DNA from 3 places in the Paenibacillus sp. CFBP 13594 genome. Region 2 is predicted to be linked to each of the others. Evidence: riboswitches for the same ligand, from Rfam matches in the RefSeq annotation. Region 2 holds a riboswitch; each other region holds the start of a gene.

Region 1 (4,727 bases), on a different contig from region 2:
GAACTTGATCCTGAATATAGAACGTACATAACGGGGTGGGAAATCGAACCGGCATATGACAGTACCAAACATCAGTTGGTTTACTCCCTTGGTTTTAAGAATGCTGATCAGCAAGCCATGGTCAATTACAATGTAAAACTCCTGACACGCGAAGGGTACATCACAGCCATTCTGGTTACAGATACGGCCAACTTTCAACAGAGCCGCCAGACATTCGAGGAAACTGTCCTTAATCAACTTCACATCAATGCAGGATATACCTACGAGGAGTACAATGCTTCGACTGACAAAACATCCACCATAGGGCTCAACAGTCTTCTGATGGGCGGGATCGGGTACACGGCTTCCCAGAAATTCAGTGCTCTTCTTTTGCTCAAAAAAGGATGGGCTTTGATCCTCGTTGTCGTCCTTGGGTTAATCGGTTGGATCAGATACAAGATCAAAAGCTCACACGGAGAAGAAGAAACACTCTCTCCCTCCGAGAGAACGTACCTGCAGGAAGCAGATGAGCAGCAGTATGCTGATCAGAATGAATTATCCTACTACCGCCAATCTGGACATCACTCCAGCGCTGATAAACCGGAAAAACTCTGACTTATGTTGATCCCCACGTCAGCACAGATTAGGAAACATAAAATAAGCCGTATATCTCTTCAGAAGAGATATACGGCTTATTCTTAATAGCTTCACAACATATCATACATATCGTGATTTATTCAGTTGCAGGTTCAACTGCACCTTTATAACGTTCTTTGATGAATGTTTTCACTTCTTCGGAGTGCAGAGCAGCAGCCAGTTTTTGGATTGCATCTGCATCCTTGTTGTCCTCACGGGAAACGAGGATGTTTGCGTATGGGTTACCTTGCAGATCTTCGATCAGCAAAGCATCATTCGCTGGATTCAGGTTTGCTTCAAGCGCATAGTTAGCGTTGATGAATACCAGATCCGCTTCATCCAATTGACGAGGCATCATGGCTGCATCCAGCTCGATAATATTCAGATTTTTCGGATTGGCTGTGATATCTTGAATCGTAGATGTAATATTTGTGTTGTCTTTCAGCGTAATAATGCCTTCCTTCGCAAGCAACAACAGTGCACGTCCGCCATTGGATGGGTCATTTGGAATGGCTACTTTTGCGCCGTCAGCCAATTCATCCAAAGACTTAATCTTCTTGGAGTATCCACCAAAAGGTTCAACATGAACAGGTGTTACAGTAACGAGGTTGAATCCACGTTCTTTATTCTCTGTGTCCAGATAAGGCTGGTGCTGGAAGAAGTTTGCATCCAATTTTTTATCAGCAAGTTGCTGGTTTGGTTGTACATAGTCATTAAACGTAACGACTTGTAAACGAATACCTTGTGCTTCCAGCTCAGGCTTGATGCTTTCCAGAATCTCTGCGTGTGGTGTAGGTGAAGCTCCAACTTTCAATTCAACTGTACGTGGTGCACCTGCTGAATTATCTGCGCCGCTATCAGCGTCCTTATTGTTTCCGCAAGCTGCGAGAACCGCAATCAGCATAAGACTAAGTAGAGCGAATGACCATTTTTTCATGTGTAAAACCCCTTCTCTAATCATTTTTTTCATGTGGCGTCCGCATGAATGCATATCCATCATGTTATCTATGTGTTATTTCCTGGTGAAAAATGTAACCAAGCGATCTCCAGCCATCTGGAGAATTTGCACAAGAATGATCATCGACACTACGGATATAATCATGATTTCATTTTGATAACGATAATACCCATAGTTGATTGCCAGCGTTCCCAGACCTCCACCACCAACCATGCCCGCCATCGCCGTGTAAGAGACAAGCGTAACGATGGTAATGGTTATCCCAGCAACCAAACCAGGTAACGCTTCAGGCAGTAATACCCGTCTTACAATCTGTCCGGTCGATGCACCCATCGACTGTGCCGCTTCAATGACACCCCGATCAACTTCTCGCAACGTCGTCTCCACCAATCGAGCAAAGTAAGGAGCTGCTGAAATAACTAAAGGTGGTATAACACCTAACACTCCTGTAGCTGTACCGACGAGTGAACGAGTGAATGGAATAAGAGCAACAATCAATATGATAAATGGAACTGAGCGCAAAATATTCACAATCAAGGACAATATAATGTACACCGTCCGTGATTTGATCGAAGCAGATCGGGCTGTCATGAACAGCAGAACTCCGAGCGGTAAACCAAAGATTACGGTGAACAAGCCTGATACACCCAAAATTTGCAGCGTCTCAATAGAGGCTTTACCAACCTCTTCCCAACGTACGGTTGAAAAATCCATCTAACGAAGCACCTCCACATCAAGTCCCTCTGCGGTTAATTCTGATATCGTCCGATCAATCGCAATGGAATCACCCTCGAACCGAACGGTCAGCTGTCCATAAGGCACCTGTTTAATCGTAGAGATTGTACCCTGCAGGATGGCAAAATCCACGCCTGTCTTACGTACCGTTCTCGACAAAATCGCTTCATACGTTTTGTTACCCAGAAAGGATATCTTCACAAGTTTGGAAGCAGCACCTGCCTGCAATTCAATGCCTGCATTCGCCAGAGCGGTCTCTTCCAGAGCAAGTCCAGCTTCATGGTCACGCATCATGAAGTCCCGCGTAATCGCATGCTGCGGCTTCAGGAACACTTCGGTTACAGGTCCCTGTTCCACAATGCCACCTTGATGAATGACAGCTACCTTGTCACAGATGTTCTGAATGACATGCATCTCATGTGTGATCAGCACAATCGTAAGGTTGTACTTTTCATTAATGTCGAGCAATAACTTCAGGATTGAATTTGTCGTCTGCGGATCAAGTGCCGAAGTAGCCTCATCACAGAGAAGTACATTCGGATCACTTGCAAGTGCTCTCGCAATCCCTACACGTTGTTTCTGTCCACCCGATAATTGAGCTGGATATTTGTTGCTATGGTTCTCCAGGCCAACGAGATTGAGCATTTCCTTCACTTTGCGATCAATGGCATCCTTTGGTGTATTCACAAGCTTTAGCGGAAAAGCCACATTATCATATACCGTTGCCGAAGATAACAGATTAAAGTGTTGAAAAATCATCCCGATCTTGCGTCTCTGTTGCTGCAGTTCGGTTTTGCTCAGTTCAGTCAGGTTGATCCCATCAACCCATACTTCACCCTCCGTAGGCCGTTCTAGCAAATTAATGCAGCGAATCAATGTACTTTTGCCCGCTCCAGAATGCCCAATCACGCCGTAGATTTCGCCCTTTTGGATGTTCAAATTCAGCTCGGATAACGCTGTTGTAGATTTTGCCCCTTTGCCGTACGTTTTCGTTAAACCTTTTAATTCAATCAATCGCACTTGCCCCTTTCCAACCACCTACATGTATCTTTACCCGATCTAAAGGAAAACTCCCCTTAAAGTACAAAAAAAGAGCCCTTTGCAGAAACAAAGAGGGCTCTTCACGTGAAAGAATATACCTTCTCATCTGCCAAAATCGTGCCTTGCACCATTTTGTAGGAATTAGCACCTAACATCTATAACGAATGATACATGTATCATGTCATTACAAATCGGTTGCCGGGCTTCATCGGGCCTGTCCCTCCGCCGCTCTCGATAAGAAATATGTTATTGTAGGATTTTATAAGTTCATGTAGTTTATGCTTTATAATGTGAATGTAACTTTTGAGAAATATCATTTCATTCTTCGTCATTGTAACACTCTAATTGAAACTCAGTATATTCCAAGTATTCCGATTTGTCAAAGGGAATTATTTCTTTTCCATATTTTGTTAATATAACGATAAGAGGCTGTTAACGTTTCACAGACCATATCGACGCCCTGACGCATTTCCTGCACATGCTGATTCAAATCCTCCAATTTCACTTTACCTTGCAAGGTCTGGTGTAACTGCCACAGGTCATCATGCATTTCTGAGTTCATGTAGTGAATTTCCATATTACGTCGTTTGCGCAGCTTGCTCATCGGCTCACGATAAGAGTCCTTGATCTGTATTAATTGCAACGCAAGATCATGGTGCTCCCTCGCATAATCGAACTGCCTTAACACTGTAAAATAAGAAAAATGCGCTTTGGTATTTGAAGTATTCAACTGGAATATTTCATTTAGTACCGTACCCACTTTATCCAGGATGGCAAAGCAGCGGATAAAGCCATCTTTGTAGAAATACACATACCGTGCATACTCTGCTTTTTCAGTCGCCGTCATATCATCCGTTGAGCCTGCAACGACCTTATTGCGAAAATGAGCAGCAGCGAAACAGCTTTGCTCTAGTTCATCCAGTGAGGAGATAAGTCCCTGAGTCCACACATACAGTTTCCGATAGTCATGCGTGGGATCATGGTCCACATGCATTTGTCGTTGAAATAACTCAAGCGTATGCGCCATTGCGTCCATCGCTGCCTTCAATTTACCTTCGTTTATACGTGGCTTTTCCCCCAACAACGTTCGCAGCATATCTAACCTCCTCTTTTCCAAATCAACAAGAATTCATCACCGTAAACGTAACACATCATCCATTCCGTGTAATTGCTGCTTGCCATAGGTTGCCCTGATCCCCCTGACATCAAACAAAGTCCACCTGTCCAATGATGTACATCACTGGATGGTGGACTTTCATATTTAGCCCAAGTACCTTTGGAAAAAAGAATGGATCTATATCTTAGAAACGATTAGCCGGGCGATGCAGCTTGTACACCAGGAAACTCATATACGTTAAAACTCCGAATAATATGGCGA
Region 2 (4,727 bases):
ATCGCTGGATGAACTGATGCAACTGCCGGGCGTAGGAGAGAGCAAAGCAACTGAGTATGGTACGGAATGGATGGAGATTACAAACGGGTTGGAGCGTTCAACGACATTCCCGCTGGACTGGGTATACACGGCGCTGAAGGAGGAAGAGTATGAGAGTTGGTTATACAAGCAGAGAGAGCAGAAGTATAAGCAGGAACTTGATAAGTTCACCACGCGTAAGCAGGTGCTTGAAGGCATGAAGGAAGGGTATACGTTAGAGGAGATTGTTAATCGATCCGGATTATCCCGACGTGAGTTGGTTGAGCTGTTAGAGGCACTGGATCACGAAGGTTATGACACCGATTGTCTTCTTGATGTGGAGCTGGCAGTGATGCCAGAGAACGAACAAGAGGCCGTATGGAGTGCGTATGAGGAGCTGGGAGATACGTTCCTGAAGCCAGTATTACATAAGGTGTATGGAGGAGAGAAACCCGATGGAGGAAGTCTGGAGCAGGTCTATGAAAGACTGCGCATGATTCGAATTCGCTTCCGTCGGCACGCAGAGACAGAGAAGAATGTTGGTTAATGATCAGAAATGAAAAAAGACGAGGCGTTTCTCCCGGAGGAGCGCTTCGTCTTTTTTCATTTCATACGAGTTCATACCCAGTCTTTCTTGCGGAAAATGAAGAACATGCTCAGGCCCAGTGTAACCATCAGGCCAATTACAACAAAATAGCTGTATTTCCAGTTAAGCTCTGGCATATTCGTAAAGTTCATGCCGTATATACCGGTAATGACCGTCAGCGGCATGAAGACCGTGGTAATGGCGGTAAATACACGCATGATCTCATTCGCCCGGTTCGCAATACTGGATTGGTAGGCTTCTCGCAAGTTGCCCATCAGGTCGCGATAAGTCTCAAAGGTTTCAGATATTTTTACAGCATTCTCATAGATGTCACTGAAATACTTTTGCAGTTGATCATCGATGAGACGCAGATCTTTTTTGTTCAGGGTGTTGATGACCTCTTTCTGAGGTCCAAGGACTTTTTTCAGCCACAGAATCTCACTGCGCAGCCCGATGATTTCATTCAGATGTGACTTTTTGGTGTGCATCAGAATGTCTTCCTCAAGCTTCTCGATCCGTGCTTCAATTCGGTCACCTACGGTGAAATAATTATCAACAATCAAGTCAACCAGCAAATACAGCAGACGATCCGGTGTGCTGATTTCCTGTTCCCACAGGATGGGTTTCAGTGTGCGCAATTCGCTGACCTTTTGCTTGGTAACACTAATAATGAAATGTCTGCCGAGGAATAAGTTCACCGCACGTAGAAATATCTCTTCATCATCGAAACGGATGCTATTAATCACAATAAAATAATGGTTCTCATAAATTTCAATCTTCGGACGTTGTTCTTCGTCACTAAGACAGTCTTCCACAGCCAGATCATGCATCAAGAACAGCGGCTGAAGTACCGCCAAATCGTCTACGTCTGCATCAATCCAGTAAAATCCTTCCGCTGGTGGAGTCAGCGCCTGCTGAATGTCGTCCACCGGAATAAATACACCGTTGTTTACCAACCGGATTTTCATCGTTAATCTACTCCTTCTGCACCCGCCAACTTGGCGGATATTATCATTATGGGCGCAAAAAGAACAAATCAGCCGGTCGGCAGCGGAGCCTGGAGATCAGGGCTGCGTTCACTATAAAATCAAACGGAAGTCACGTCCCGCTGCCGGCATGCTGATGTCAATTCTCTATGCAGTTTGTCGGAATTCGGCTGCCAGTCAGGCCTCGGGTCGCCATCCATTTAATATGTCACCTCTCACATAAGGGTTTATAACACCTTGTTTAGTATACCGCTGGTACAAGGTGCTTTCAAGCGCAAAAATGTGTCTATTTCGCGCCCTGAGGCAGTGTATGACAACGGATGATGAACGGTTCCGATCTGGGAAGCAGACATCGAACTGCATCTTGACGTGAGGGCATTAATGTAATAAAGTAGACGGTGAACCATATTAAATTACAATCTAATACAGCGAAATCTTATCAAGAGTAGGTGGAGGGACTGGCCCGATGAAACCCGGCAACCGGCGGTATACCGCACGGTGCTAATTCTTGCAGCGACTAAGTGTCAAGTGGCACTGTTGTAACTGAGAGATGAGAGAGGCGCATATCTATTTTACATATGACCTTTCTCGAAATCCGAGGAAGGTCTTTGTCATATGCCCCGACTTCTCAGCAGTGATTTTCGCTAAGGAACTTGAGGTTGTTTGTAACGTTGGATGAAAGAACAATTCAATGTTTTTACAAGCTCAAGGCAGTCTATAACTGTATTGATGTGAAGACATCAAGCCAGGGGTGGCTGCATCTATCTATGCACAAGGAGGAGTTAGATTTACTATGCCAATCAAAATACCTGATACTCTACCAGCAAAAGAAGTACTTGAAGGAGAGAATATCTTCGTCATGGATGAAACTTCTGCATATCAGCAGGATATTCGTCCACTCCGTATCGCTATATTAAACCTGATGCCCACAAAGGAAACGACCGAAACACAATTGCTTCGTCTGGTGGGAAACACGCCTATTCAGGTGGATGTCGTTCTCGTACATCCCAAATCCCATACGTCGAAGAATACGTCTCAGGAGTATTTGGATCTGTTCTATAAAACCTTCGATGAGATTGAGCACCGCCGTTTCGATGGAATGATTATTACGGGTGCCCCGGTGGAACAGATGGATTTCGAAGACGTGAACTATTGGAATGAAATCCAGGAGATCTTCGAATGGACCAAAACCAATGTGACTTCAACCCTCCACATATGTTGGGCTTCCCAGGCAGGTTTATACCATCATTTTGACGTACCCAAGGTTGCACTTGATGAAAAGTGTTTTGGCGTTTTCCCACATACCATTAATAAACCACATGTTCCGTTGTTGCGTGGATTCGATGAAGTATTCAACGTTCCACATTCCCGTCATACGGAAGTGAGACGCGAAGATATTGAAAAGAATGAGAATTTAGAGATTTTGGCTGAATCCGAGGAAGCGGGGATCTTCCTGGTTGCTACCAAAGACGGCAAACAGATTTTTGCCACAGGACATGCCGAGTATGACCCGTTCTCATTAAAGTGGGAGTATGACCGGGATGCAGCCAAAGGGTTGGATATCGCATTGCCTAGACATTATTATCCGAATGACGACCCTTCCCGTGTGCCACCGGCTACTTGGCGCGCTCATGCCAACTTATTATTCTCTAACTGGCTCAATTACTATGTGTATCAAGAAACACCTTATGATATTGGTCCGCAAATCTAATCGAGATTACAGGAGGATGCAGCAATGGAAGACAACAACAAGTTGAAAATCGAAAGCCGCTTAGCACAAATTGGGTCCATCAATGAACCGGTAACAGGCGCCATTAACTTTCCGATCTATCAATCCACTGCGTTTCGCCACCCGAAGCTTGGACAAAGCACGGGGTTTGATTATATTCGTACGACTAATCCAACCCGTAAAGTATTGGAAGAAGCCGCTGCAGCGCTGGAGTCCGGTGATGCAGGGTTTGCCTGTAGCTCGGGAATGGCCGCGCTGCAAACGATTTTTGCCATGTTTGGTCAAGGGGATCATCTGATTGTATCGCTGGATCTGTATGGTGGAACCTATCGTCTGCTGGAACGTATTCTGTCCCGTTTCGGCGTAACTGCAAGTTATGTGGACACGAATGACCTTGCAGCACTGGAGAAGGTTCGTCAGCCGAATACCAAAGCGGTATTTATTGAGACACCAACCAATCCACTGATGATGATCACCGATGTGGAAGCCGTTGCTTCCTGGGCGAAAAGTTACAACCTGTTGACCATTGTTGACAACACGTTGTTGACTCCATTTTTCCAACGTCCGATTGAACTGGGTGCCGATATCATCATTCATAGCGCTACCAAATATCTGGGTGGACACAATGATGTGCTCGCTGGACTAATTATTACCAAAGGTGAAGCGTTATCTGCAGAGATGGCGTTCTTGCATAATTCCATTGGAGCGGTATTGTCTCCAAGTGACTCCTACCAGTTGATGAAAGGGATGAAAACGCTGGCTCTTCGCATGGAGCGTCATGAGCACAATGCACTTACTATTGCTAAATACTTGCTTGAGCACCCAGCGGTGGTTGAAGTGTATCATCCAGGCCTATCCGATCATCCGGGGTATGAAATACAGAATAAACAATCCACCGGTAACACAGGTATCTTCTCTTTCAAAGTGAAGGATGCACGTTATGTTGAACCGTTGCTGCGTCATATCAAACTCATTGCTTTTGCCGAAAGTCTCGGCGGAGTTGAATCACTCATGACTTATCCCGCAGTACAGACTCATGCAGATATTCCGCTTGAAATTCGTGAAGCCGTAGGTGTGGATGACCGTCTGCTCCGGTTCTCCGTAGGCATTGAACATGCAGATGATCTGATTGCAGATCTCGGCAATGCTCTGACAGTTGCACAACAGGAAGTGGAAGGAGGCGTGCACTCATGAGTGAGTCCAACAACAAACCCAATTCCGAGTTAAAATTTGATACCAAGTTGCTCCATTTTGGCGATGAAATTGACAAAACGACTGGAGCATCGAGTGTACCGATCTACCAAGCATCAACATTCCATCATTTTGATATCTTCAATCCGCCTCAACATGATTACAGTCGTTCGGGTAATCCGACACGTCAGGCTTTGGAAGATTACATCACATTGCT
Region 3 (4,727 bases), on a different contig from region 2:
TACCGAAGAAGCTTCTACAAGCTGACTTGTCGAGCTTTCTCTCCCTACTAGTCTACTCTGCACTTCTGCCCACACGTCATCTCTCGCCTGTGCAGCCAGTTCCACCGTCTTGCGGATCAGCTCCAGTGCTGCCTGTTCATCGATCCCTCTCTTGCGGAAACCATCCACCGTCGCCTGATAACTGGATGTAATCGCACAGTCGGCTCCTGCTCGAAAATAATCTGCATGGACCTGAACGATAACATCCGGATTCTCAAGTAACACACGAGCAGACCATAGTGGATCATCGAGATCACATCCATGCTGTTCGAGTTCCGTTGCCAGCGCTCCATCCAGAATCATGACCGGATGTTCACGCAGGATCCGTTCTAAGGGGTTAGTCTGTTGTGCTTGCGTCATGTACTTGTCCTCTTTTCTTATTCACACGTTCTGTCAGATAATAAGCAGCGTAACACACTGCAATAAACGGAACCCCACAATATAGCGCAATTCGCTGTGTCGGGTCAAAGGCAATACCTATGCATGAAGCCAGGCATAATATAAATGAAACAATTGGTACCACCGGATATAGTGGTGTGCGGTAGACCAGATCTTTGACCGCATGTCCTTCCCGGATATATTGTCTGCGGAACATGTATTGGGAGACACTGATACTCATCCATACCGCAACGACAGCCAGACCTGAAATGGAAACCAGTGTAATATACACGGTACCTGGCGCAATGATGCTGGACAGCAAGGCCAACGCACCACCCACCATACTAATCAGAAGTGCATTCAGCGGTACCCCGCTTTTGGTCAATTTGGCAAACCACGGAGAGATCGTTTTTTTGTCAGCCAGAGACCAGAGCATCCGTGAAGATGCATATAGGCCCGAATTGGCAGCAGAGAGAATCGCCGTCAGAATAACAAAGTTCATAATGTCTGCTGCATAGGGTACACCCACCCGCTCCATTACCGCTACAAACGGACTTTCCAGTACACTGGCATCCGACATGGGCAACAAGGCCGACAAGATAATAATCGTTCCGATGAAGAAAATAACCAAACGCCACAGCGTTGTATGAATAGCTTTCGGTATCGTCTTTTCCGGGTTCTCCGTCTCACCCGCGGCAATGCCGATTAACTCGGTGCCTGAGAAGGCAAAGTTTACAGCAAGCATGGTCATCAATATGGCTGTAGCCCCATGAGGGAACCACCCGGATGCGGTAATATTCGATAGAAATGGAGCCGGTTCAGAATCCGCCATGGGAATGAACCCAAACATGGCTGCGCCACCGATAATAATGAAGATTACGATAGTCACTACTTTTACAGATGAGAACCAGAACTCGGATTCCGCAAATAATTTCACCGTTAATGCATTAAACAGAAAGATCATCAGTGCAAAGAGCGCACTCCATATCCATACGTTCACCGATGGGAACCAGCGCTGCATCAGCAATCCAGCGGCTGTGAATTCGGAGCCAAGCGCAACAGTCCAGGTTAACCAGTATAACCAAGCCACCGTGTAGCCTGTTGCCGGTCCGATATATTTGGCTGCATAACTATGAAATGCTCCCGTCTCTGGCATATGAACAGACAGTTCACCAAGACAGAGCATCACCAGATATACAACGATGGCTCCGATTAGATAGGACAGAATGGTTCCCAGTGGTCCCGCCTGCTGAATGGTGTAACCTGAGCTGAGGAATAATCCCGTTCCAATGACTCCTCCGAGAGAGAGCATGACCACATGCCGTGCTTGCATTTTCCGCTGAAAATGCCCTTTGTCGTTGTTGTTTTCCATACCAGCTGCTCCCCTACTTCTTCATCCAGAAAAAACAAAAAAGACCCACTCTGCCTAAAGAGTGCGCCGTTACTGACAAATAAAAACAAACGCTCCTATCTATCAGGCTTTCACCCGCTGGAATTAGCACAGTATCCTTCAGATCTGTTGCTGAGGTTTCTAAGGGCCAGTCCCTCCACCTCTCTGGATAAGAAAATGATTTTTTACTAATATAGCGATCTATCATGAATGTGTCAACATTTAAATAATAAATGGCACACCTCGCTATTCCGTGGAAGACCCCGGATTGGTGATGGTGGTCTTTACCTCATACGTGATCGGCACGGTGCTAAAAATTTTATCCCAATCGTCTTTGACTTTTTTCCATGTTTTAGGTTCTTTGATACGCAAGCTATCCCGAAAATCCGCAACATCTACTTTATAGGTATGCTGCAGTTTGTATAACACCTGTCGAATCTGTTGTTCAGCCAGTTCAGCAAATTCTTTTTCCAATTCTCTGAGATAAGCACCTTTTTCCTCTTCCTCTGGAGCACGCCAATCCTCCATCAACCAGCCTTCGGATTCAGTCTTCACATGGAATGAAATATCATCGCCAACCACTTTTGGAATTATTTTTGTTTTTTTCTTCTTCATTTCATATACAACAGTGAATCCCGCTTTATTGTATGTCTTCAAGATGCCTCCTTTTTCTTTAGGTCTGATCCACGACAGCCCTTCTAGATCCGTTTGGCTGAGTTCCCCGATGAATTTGGTCGTTTTCCCATCAAAGATACTGGCACCGGAGAACTTGTCCTCTCCATTGAAGTTCAGTACATTCTGGAGCAAAAAGCTGGAACCGGATTGCATTTGTGCATCTAGTTTGGAGAGTAGAACGGGGTCCAGGATTTTATTGGACAAGTACGAATTACCTGTAATACCTGTAAGATAAAATGCTGGAATCCGGGAAGGATCATCTGAAGTCAGTACATCAGCAGCGCGATGATGGCTAATCAGCACCAGACAGTTAGGACGAATATCGTTATCCCGAAGTACAAAATCCAGCAGCTGGTCCAGACCATACTTTTTGGCGATATCCTTGGACACAACGATAACCTTCAGATGATGCCCGATGAGCGGATGATCTCGCCTTAGTGCAAACTGACGAAAGATTTGCAGCAAGGAATCTCCGGTAAGCTGTTCATTGGAGTAGGACGTTTTACCAGAAGCAGGTGACCCGGATTGTTGGCTCTTCTGACTGCTGGAGTTACCGGGAGCAATCTGTACCGTGGCTGTCACATTGTTCTGCTTGGAATACGCTCCTCCCTGATTAGCGATGTTTTTCTCAAATTCCGTCTCTTTGCCAATATCGATCCCAAGACCAACGTATACACTTAGATCCTCTATCTCCCGACTGCTCCAACATCCGGATATCGTTAAGAGTATGCATAATACAGTGGCTAAGCGTAACAACATACGGAATGTAATCATGCATGCTTGCCTCCTTTTTTACGAATCAGACTTAACAACAGTAGTACCAGAGGTAAAATGGCAAATAACCATACGGACACGTTACCCAGCATATCTCCTAGTTCGAAGGTATCATCCACGGTCTTGGGCATCATTGCTATCAGATAGATGAACGGAAGCAGACCGTACATAATACCTTTGATTTTTTTGGAACGGAACAAATCACGAATACCCACCGACGCGCAGTAATGTGTGATCGCTGTAGTCGAGAAAATTTGCATAATCCAGATGACCAGCAATAAGGATTCGAATCTTTCGAATATTAAACCTTGTATCTCAAAGCTTCTTACCAAATCCAGCGTTGGCCAGGTTCGCGTTTTGATCCCATCAAGGGATAAACTGCCTATGACCATGACAACCGTGATCAAGTAGATAATGGTGGATATGAATATCCCCCAGCTCATTGCTTTATTGCTTTTCTTCGGATTTTTCATATAGGCAGTCATGACTAACATCACCTCATAGCCCGTATAAGACAATAGTGATGGTTTTAGCCCTTTGAAAACGGGCATAACCCCATCACCGAGAACGGGTCTCAGATTGCCTATCTCGAATAACTGATTACTGAGCAAAATTTCAATTACAAATATAATGATCGTAATCGGCAGAATAATCTCGAACACGCGTACAATGACACCAAGCCCACCCGAGATCATATATATACCGATCCACATGAAGACCATAACAATTGCCCAGGTAGGGGTGCGTTCGAGTAGATACATTCCTGTCACATCAGCCATGACTCTTACTTCAAAAGCTGCAATGACCGTGAAATACATAATCATAGCAAATCCCAGTATGTAAGCAATCCAGTTCCCCGTAATTTCACGGGTGAACTGGAACACGGTTTCCCCCGGAAATCTGCGACACAGGGTAACCATAATTATTCCAATACCTGTAATAATCAGTCCAGACAGTATAATGGAAATCCAGACATCTGGTGTTCCTACAGCCTTGCTAGTTGTTCGAGGCAACGTCAATATCCCGGCACCAAGCATGTAATTGACAATAATTACAACGGCCTGTGTCGTGGTTAGCTTTCCTTGGGAGCCATTCACTTTAGTTCACCTCCAGACCTTCTGTGAGTTAGCTTATTTTTTTCGGTCCTGATCTATCGGATTTGTCATTTTGGGACGCATTCTCATCATATTTAGCGGTGCACGGATAACGAAGTCCTTCCATTCATTGATGTGATAAGGAACCGCTGGTGCCACATAAGGTACGCCAAAGCTTGAGAGTCGTGCCAGATGCGTACACACAAGCAGAAAGAACATAACCACGCCAAACAATCCGAGTACGGCTGCGCTGAACATAGCGGCAAATCGGAGAATCCGTAGTGTTAATCCCGCACTATAGACTGGAATCGTAAAGGAAGAAATGGCCGTAACCGCTACGACAATGACCAGAAATTGGCTTATAATTCCCGCCTGCA

The links. A riboswitch is a leader RNA that binds a small molecule or an ion and turns the genes downstream of it on or off. The one in region 2 is predicted to bind S-adenosylmethionine.
Region 1: linked by a shared signal. The riboswitch ahead of IFU39_RS27190 (methionine ABC transporter ATP-binding protein) and the one ahead of metA (homoserine O-acetyltransferase MetA) in region 2 are both predicted to bind S-adenosylmethionine.
Region 3: linked by a shared signal. The riboswitch ahead of mmuP (S-methylmethionine permease) and the one ahead of metA (homoserine O-acetyltransferase MetA) in region 2 are both predicted to bind S-adenosylmethionine.

The regions. Positions count from the first base shown of each region.
Region 1 covers NZ_JACYVQ010000011.1:74,405-79,131, reverse strand. Annotated here, with positions in the region: gene IFU39_RS27205 (DUF2167 domain-containing protein) at 1-594, shown strand, start outside; gene IFU39_RS27200 (MetQ/NlpA family ABC transporter substrate-binding protein) at 713-1,552, opposite strand; gene IFU39_RS27195 (methionine ABC transporter permease) at 1,628-2,287, opposite strand; gene IFU39_RS27190 (methionine ABC transporter ATP-binding protein) at 2,288-3,322, opposite strand; SAM riboswitch class I at 3,449-3,590, opposite strand; gene IFU39_RS27185 (Cthe_2314 family HEPN domain-containing protein) at 3,729-4,445, opposite strand; gene IFU39_RS27180 (COX15/CtaA family protein) at 4,651-4,727, opposite strand, start outside.
Region 2 covers NZ_JACYVQ010000006.1:376,802-381,528, forward strand. Annotated here, with positions in the region: gene IFU39_RS21010 (HRDC domain-containing protein) at 1-565, shown strand, start outside; gene corA (magnesium/cobalt transporter CorA) at 637-1,572, opposite strand; SAM riboswitch class I at 2,024-2,147, shown strand; gene metA (homoserine O-acetyltransferase MetA) at 2,384-3,301, shown strand; gene IFU39_RS21025 (PLP-dependent transferase) at 3,326-4,513, shown strand; gene IFU39_RS21030 (trans-sulfuration enzyme family protein) at 4,510-4,727, shown strand, end outside.
Region 3 covers NZ_JACYVQ010000010.1:66,427-71,153, reverse strand. Annotated here, with positions in the region: gene mmuM (homocysteine S-methyltransferase) at 1-399, opposite strand, end outside; gene mmuP (S-methylmethionine permease) at 377-1,789, opposite strand; SAM riboswitch class I at 1,882-1,983, opposite strand; gene IFU39_RS25990 (Ger(x)C family spore germination protein) at 2,054-3,256, opposite strand; gene IFU39_RS25985 (GerAB/ArcD/ProY family transporter) at 3,253-4,353, opposite strand; gene IFU39_RS25980 (spore germination protein) at 4,387-4,727, opposite strand, start outside.